3 regions of the Pseudomonas gebzensis genome follow, and region 2 is predicted to be linked to each of the others. Evidence: riboswitches for the same ligand, from Rfam matches in the RefSeq annotation. Region 2 holds a riboswitch; each other region holds the start of a gene.
What was found. Region 2 has a riboswitch for cobalamin ahead of SJI00_RS21445 (ABC transporter substrate-binding protein). Riboswitches for the same ligand answer to the same signal wherever they lie in the genome.

Region 1 (2,256 bases), on a different contig from region 2:
ATGCCGCGCTCGCGCGACAGGCCGCCGTACCAGCGCAGCCCTTGCGTCAGGCTGCCTTCGAGCAGCTGTGCATGACGCAGGCTGCCCACCCGGTTGGCCAGCACGCCGGCGAACGGCAGGTCGGGTTGGTAGTGCGCCAGGCCCAGGGCCAGGGCGCCGAAGGTCTGGGCCATGGCCGTGCCGTCGATCACCGCCAGCACCGGTACGCCGAAATGCCGGGCCAGGTCGGCGCTGGAAGGCGTGCCGTCGAACAGGCCCATCACGCCCTCGATGAGGATCAGGTCGGCCTCGGCGGCCGCTTGCCAGAGCAGGCGGCGGCTTTCGGCTTCGCCGATCATCCACATGTCGAGCTGATACACCGGCGCGCCACTGGCGCGTTCGAGAATCATCGGGTCGAGAAAGTCGGGGCCGCATTTGAATACCCGCACCGTGCGGCCGAGGTTGCGGTGCAGCCGCGCCAAGGCGGCAGTGACGGTGGTCTTGCCTTGCCCAGAAGCCGGCGCCGCGATCAGTACCGCCGGGCAGTGACGCGGTTCGCTCACAGCTCAACGCCCTTTTGTGCGCGAATTCCGGCCTGGAAGGCATGTTTGAGCACACCCATCTCGGTCACGGTGTCGGCCAGCTCGTTCAACTCGGGCTTGGCGCCGCGACCGGTGACGATCACGTGCTGCATGGGCGGGCGGGCCTGGATGTCGCTGAGCACCTGGTCCAGATCCAGATAGCCGTGCTTGAGGGCGATGTTCAGTTCATCGAGCACCACGAACTGCACGGTCGGGTCTTGCAGCAACTGCCTGGAGACAGCCCACGCGGCTTCGGCGGCGGCGATGTCGCGTTGACGATCCTGGGTTTCCCAGGTGAAGCCCTCGCCCATCACGTGGTAGCTGACCTGCTCGGGGAAGCGTCGGAAAAACAGCTCTTCGCCGGTGCTGTTGCGGCCCTTGATGAACTGCACTACGCCGCAGCGCATGCCGTGGCCCATGGCCCGGGCGAGCATGCCAAAGGCCGAACTGCTTTTGCCTTTGCCATTGCCGGTCAGTACCAGCAACAGGCCGCACTCGTTAGGGGAGTTGGCGATGCGATCATCCATCACCGCTTTCTTGCGCTGCATGCGCGCCAGGTGGCGCTCGTCGCGCTCGGGGGATTCGCTCATGGGGGTCTCCGCGGGCCGTGGCGCTTCAAGCGAGCGCCGACAGGTCGATAAGGCAGGCAGGCACAGGGGCGCGCAGCAGCCATGGCCGAGGCCACGGAGCACCGCGCATCACCCTCCGTGATGCCGTTAGGCAGTGACAGGCCGGTCTCCGGGCTCGTGAGCGGGGCCTTGGCCCAGCGGCCTTGTGCGCGTTGTGCTTGCGCGAGGCCTGACTCACCTACCGTTGCGGGGGCAGCGCCGGATTCGTGCGTGCAACGCACCCACCGGCTTCCCAGTTTCACCCCGTTGGCAGCATGTCCATGGGGCACCTGAAACAAACGGCGAAGGTTAGAGGGTTGCACTCGGAGCGTCAATGAAGTGGGTGGTGAGCGCAGTGATTCTAGGCGGCGCCAGGCGCCAGAGGAGGTTGACAGAGCAGCCCGTGCTGCCTGTGCCAGGTCGGCTGTTCGCGAGCGAGCTCGCGCCTATAGATTGCTGCGGCTCAAGCCTGAACTGCGGCTCGAGTCCAATTTGTAGGCGCGAGCTCGCTTGCGATGGACCTCAACATTGACGCGAACACCTGACACAGCGCGGTGCCTGGGCGTTTTTCGCGAGCGAGCTCGCGCCTACAGGTTGCTGCGGCTCGAGTCCAGCCTGGACTACTGCTCGAGCCTACGGAGTAGGAGCGCCGACTGCCGCGATGGCCCGCGCAGCCGGCCTGATCCCGGCGCCGGGCACTGGCAGGGCACCCATCGCAACTGAACTACACCCTCCCCGGCGGCCTCTGATTTTGAAGCGGTGTCCCATTTGCGGAGGGTTCGTGCATGTTCCAGATGCGTATCGGTTTGCTTCTTGCCTTGACTACCAGCCTGGTCGCCTGCGGCGAATCTGCCCGGCTGCAGGTGTCTGACGGTATGGGCCCGGCACCCAAACTACCAGCACCGAACAAGACCTTGATCCCCACCGTCAACATTGCCCCCGCCATCGGCTGGCCCAACGGCGGTAAGCCGGTGGCGGCCAAGGGTACGCAGGTCCAGGCCTTCGCCACAGACCTCGACCACCCGCGCTGGCTGTACGTGCTGCCCAACGGCGACGTGCTGGTGGCCGAAACCAATGCGCCGCCCAAG
Region 2 (2,256 bases):
TCGCCCCTGCACGTGCTGTGGGCGATCCTGCATGACCGTGGCTGGCTGGACGTGTCCGAGCACATGCGCTTGCGCACCTCCTACCCGGTGCTGCCGTGGATTGGCGTGATCGCCCTGGGCTACGCACTGGGGCCGTGGTTCGCCCGCGCTGCCGATGCCAGCGTGCGTCAGCGCCGACTGCTGATCGTCGCTGTGCTGGCGCTGCTGGCCTTCATCGGCCTGCGCGTGCTCAATGGCTACGGTGAGGCGCCGTGGAGCAGCTACCCCAGCGCGCTGCAGACCTTCATGAGCCTGATGAACATCACCAAGTACCCACCGTCGCTGTTGTTCCTGTGCCTGACGCTCGGTTGCGGCCTGTTGCTGCTGCGCGGTTTCGAGCGGGCCGGCCAGGCACGCTGGATCGGTGTACTGGCAGTGATGGGCGCAGCCCCGATGTTCTTCTACCTGCTGCACCTGTATGTGCTGAAGGTCGCCTATGTGCTGTGCGTGGCGGCGTTCGGCCTCAATCACGGGCAATACTTCGGCTTCGACAGCATGGGTGCGGTGTGGCTGTGTGCGGTGCTCCTGGCCGCCGCGCTTTATCTGCCAGTGCGTGCTTTCGCCCGCCTCAAGGCACGCCGGCGCGACATTGCCTGGCTCAAATACCTGTGAAAAGGTTCCCTGGCCTGCGGGTGATGGTCTACCATGCCGCCCGCCGGTTTCCCCTCAGGAATTAATAGGGAATTCGTGGCCCGCTCGATCGCGCGGCCAAACGAAACTGCCCCCGCAACTGTAGGTGCCGAGCCTGCTCCATCGATGCCACTGGATACCTGGCGCTGGTCGAACGCTTCTGCGCAGCTGCAGATCGCTTTCGCACAGAGCCTGATCCGGGAAGGCTGGAGCCAGGCCATGACGCACCAGTCAGGAGACCTGCCGGCACACAATCACCGACCGGCGGGGTGTCCGGGACGGCCATCGGCACCCTGTTCAGGGTGGCGCCGCTTGCCTTCATGCAAGGGGTGCCGACGATGCCTGTCCGTGCGCGCGGCCCGCTGCACCACGATAGGAGATCGTCTTCATGCTTCGTTTCGCCGCCCTCATTGCAGGCTTGGGCCTGTCTGGCCTGGCCCAGGCCGCCGCCACCCACTATCCGCTGACCGTCGACAATTGCGGCAAGCCGCAGACCTTCGCCCAGGCGCCACAACGCGCCGTGACCATTGGCCAGGCCGGCACCGAAATACTCTATGCCTTGGGCCTGGGCGAGCGCCTGGCCGGCACTTCGCTGTGGTTCAACGACGTACTGCCCGAATACAAGGCGCAGAACGACAAGGTCGAGCGCTTGGCCTACAACGACCCAAGCTTCGAAGCCGTGGTCGGCAAGCGCCCGCAACTGGTCACGGCGCAGTTCGAGTGGATGGTCGGTGAGCACGGCGTGGTGGGCACACGCGAGCAGTTCCACGAGCTGAACATTCCCACCTACCTGCTGCCTTCGGACTGCGAGGGCAAGGACAACCTCACCGGTGCCGACGGCACGCGCCTCCAGCCGTTCCAGATCGACACCCTCTACAAGAGCGTCAGCCAACTGGCCGAGATCTTCGACGTGCAGGCGCGCGGTGAAGCGCTCAACGCCGACCTGCGTGGCCGGCTGCAGAAGGCCAAGGCTCGGTTGGCCGACAAAGACCTGTCCAACACCAGCGCACTGTTCTGGTTCTCCAGCGCAGACCTGGACATCGACCCCTACGTCGCAGGCCGGCAGGGCGTGGCCGACTTCATGCTGCAGACCCTCGGAGTGCGCAACGTGGTCGAGTCGCACGAGGAATGGCCTACCGTCGGTTGGGAAACCCTGGCCAAGGCCAACCCAACCTGGCTGATCATCGCGCGCATGGACCGCCGCCGCTTCCCGGCAGACGACTACCAGAAAAAACTCGAATTTCTGCGTACCGATCCGGTGGCCAAGCACCTCGACGCTGTGAAGAACGACCGCATCATCATTCTCGACGCCGACGCCATGCAGGCCGGCATCCGCCTGTTCCGTGGGCTGGAGACGCTGTCTGCTGCGTTCGCCAGCGGTAAAGCGGCGCAGTGAGCATGCGCGTACTGCCCGCCTGCGCCCTCGCCGCCCTGGCGCTGATGGCGGCCGTGCTGGCCGGGATCAGCATCGGCGAAACCGCTGTGGCGCCGCAGGTGGTGTTCCAGGTGTTGGCCAATCACCTGTGGCAGGCCGGTTACCCGATCGACCCGATCGATGCCGGCATCGTGTGGAACTACCGCCTCCCC
Region 3 (2,256 bases), on a different contig from region 2:
CGTGCTCGCCGTCGTCATCGTGATGCGAGTCGTGGTGGGTACGGCGGCCATCGATGTGCACCTCGGACTCGGCACCCAGCCCCAGCAGCACGTCCAACGGCAAGCGGCCGCTGCTCGCTTCGATCACTTTGACCGCCGCCGGCAGCTCTTCCTGCACCTCGGCGCGCACGCGCGCCAGGCCGGCGGCGTCGATCAGGTCGGCTTTGTTCAGCACCACCAGGTCGGCGCTGGCCAGTTGGTCGGCGAACAGTTCGTGCAGGGGCGATTCGTGGTCGAGGTTGGGGTCGAGCTTGCGCTGTGCGTCGACCTGATCGGGGAAGGCGGCAAAGGTGCCCGCTGCTACCGCCGGGCTGTCGACCACGGTAATGACGGCATCGACGGTGCAGGCGTTGCGGATTTCCGGCCACTGGAAGGCCTGCACCAATGGCTTGGGCAGGGCCAGGCCGCTGGTTTCGATGAGGATGTGGTCGAGGTCGCCACGGCGCGCGACCAGCTCACGCATCACCGGGAAGAACTCTTCCTGCACGGTGCAGCACAGGCAGCCATTGGCCAGTTCGTACACCCGGCCCTGAGCTTCTTCTTCACTGCAGCCGATGCTGCATTGCTTGAGCAGATCGCCATCGATCCCCAGCTCGCCGAACTCGTTGACGATGACCGCGATGCGCCGGCCCTGGGCGTTGTCGAGCATGTGCCGCAGCAAGGTGGTTTTGCCCGAGCCGAGGAAGCCGGTGACGATGGTAACGGGGAGCTTGGCCAGTGTTTTCATGTCTCAGTGCCCTTGGCAGAAGGCGCGGGCATGCAGGACGACCGCCCGCGACCAGAACGGCCGGACGTGCTCGCCACCGGATCACCCCGCCCGGTTGATAGTCGAATGCGTGTCGAGGCAGGTCATCTGGCTCGCACCGCAGCGTTGAACGGCGCCTGCTGCGCGTGCGCAGTGGCCATGCCGATCGGCTTCGGTACATACAGTTGCGGGGGCAGCCGCGGCTTGAACCGCGTTCCCCTCTTCGGCATGGCCAAAGGCTCGCGCGCTGCGCGCAGACGCCCTGGGGCCGTGCCTAGCCCAGGGAAATGACTCCCCAGGAACCTCAAAGCGGCAAGGCTACGCAGTGCCCTGCATGGGGTCAACCGCTGGTGGTGATTGACGGGGAAATACGCCGCATGATTTGCTTGGCGCCTCTGTAAAGCCTTGTTACTTGTTCACGCGGTGTTGAAAACGCTCTGGGGCATCTTGCCTGTGCTGTTTTCGGCCGGCCTGGCTGCGTGCCAAGACTGTGCAGAGCGTGCCAAGCGCACGTGCCTCAGGTGCCCCTGACGGGGTGAAACGGGAAACCGGTGCGTCGCGGTCTGCAACAGCAGGCCAGACAAGGCCGGTGCTGCCCCCGCAACGGTAAGCGAGCTGAGCGTCCAAGTAGCCACTGCGCCTAAGGTGTGCCCTTCAAGCGTGGGAAGGTGGACGCGTGGTACAAGGCGCCTGGCGCCTGCTCGCCAGCCCGGAGACCGGCCTGTCGCATCGATCAACCCCCGCGGTGGGCGGGCGCGGTTGCAGGCACCTGACGCATTCGCGCCCGGGCCCGCCGCGCGTGGCCTGCCGTTTTCCCAGCCGAGGATTACGTCATGCCCGTCACCAGCGCCAAACCTGCGATCACTGCCCCAACCACCCTCAGCCAGCGCCTGACCCTGGCCATCGGCGCCAGCCTGCTGGGCCTGTGCCTGGTGTACTTTGCCGGCTTCTCGCACATCGAAGCGGTGCACAACGCCGCCCATGACACACGGCACAGCGCCGCCTTCCCCTGCCATTGATCCCTCACCTCGAGTACGCCCGCATGATCACTCGCATCGCCCGTACCGCTGGGTTCAGCGGCTTACTTGCCGCGCTGTTGCTGACCTTGCTGCAAAGCCTGTGGGTCAGCCCGCTGATCCTCAAAGCCGAGACCTACGAAAACGCCGCGCCCGCCGCTCACGCTCACGCCGAGACGACCACGGCCCACCAGCACGCCGCCCAGGCGTGGGAGCCGGAAGATGGCTGGCAGCGCGTACTGTCTACCACCGGCGGCAACCTGGTGGTCGCAGTGGGCTTCGCGCTGATCCTGGCGGCGCTGTACAGCCTGCGCGAGCCCGATCGACTGGCCACCGGGGCCCTCTGGGGCCTGGCCGGCTTTGCGGTGTTCTGCCTGGCGCCGACCCTTGGCCTGCCGCCGGAATTGCCGGGCACGGCCGCCGCCGACCTGGCCGAGCGCCAGAGCTGGTGGATCG

Region 1: linked by a shared signal. The riboswitch ahead of cobO (cob(I)yrinic acid a,c-diamide adenosyltransferase) and the one ahead of SJI00_RS21445 (ABC transporter substrate-binding protein) in region 2 are both predicted to bind cobalamin.
Region 3: linked by a shared signal. The riboswitch ahead of cobW (cobalamin biosynthesis protein CobW) and the one ahead of SJI00_RS21445 (ABC transporter substrate-binding protein) in region 2 are both predicted to bind cobalamin.

The regions. Positions count from the first base shown of each region.
Region 1 covers NZ_JAXQNS010000002.1:102,701-104,956, reverse strand. The annotation lists gene SJI00_RS04550 (cobyrinic acid a,c-diamide synthase CobB) at 1-542, opposite strand, end outside; gene cobO (cob(I)yrinic acid a,c-diamide adenosyltransferase) at 539-1,150, opposite strand; cobalamin riboswitch at 1,273-1,477, opposite strand; gene SJI00_RS04540 (PQQ-dependent sugar dehydrogenase) at 1,963-2,256, shown strand, end outside.
Region 2 covers NZ_JAXQNS010000014.1:2,677-4,932, reverse strand. The annotation lists gene SJI00_RS21450 (acetyltransferase domain-containing protein) at 1-651, shown strand, start outside; cobalamin riboswitch at 679-931, shown strand; gene SJI00_RS21445 (ABC transporter substrate-binding protein) at 1,058-2,065, shown strand; gene SJI00_RS21440 (FecCD family ABC transporter permease) at 2,068-2,256, shown strand, end outside.
Region 3 covers NZ_JAXQNS010000006.1:67,784-70,039, forward strand. The annotation lists gene cobW (cobalamin biosynthesis protein CobW) at 1-766, opposite strand, end outside; cobalamin riboswitch at 866-1,048, opposite strand; cobalamin riboswitch at 1,287-1,523, shown strand; gene SJI00_RS12985 (CbtB domain-containing protein) at 1,618-1,803, shown strand; gene SJI00_RS12990 (CbtA family protein) at 1,827-2,256, shown strand, end outside.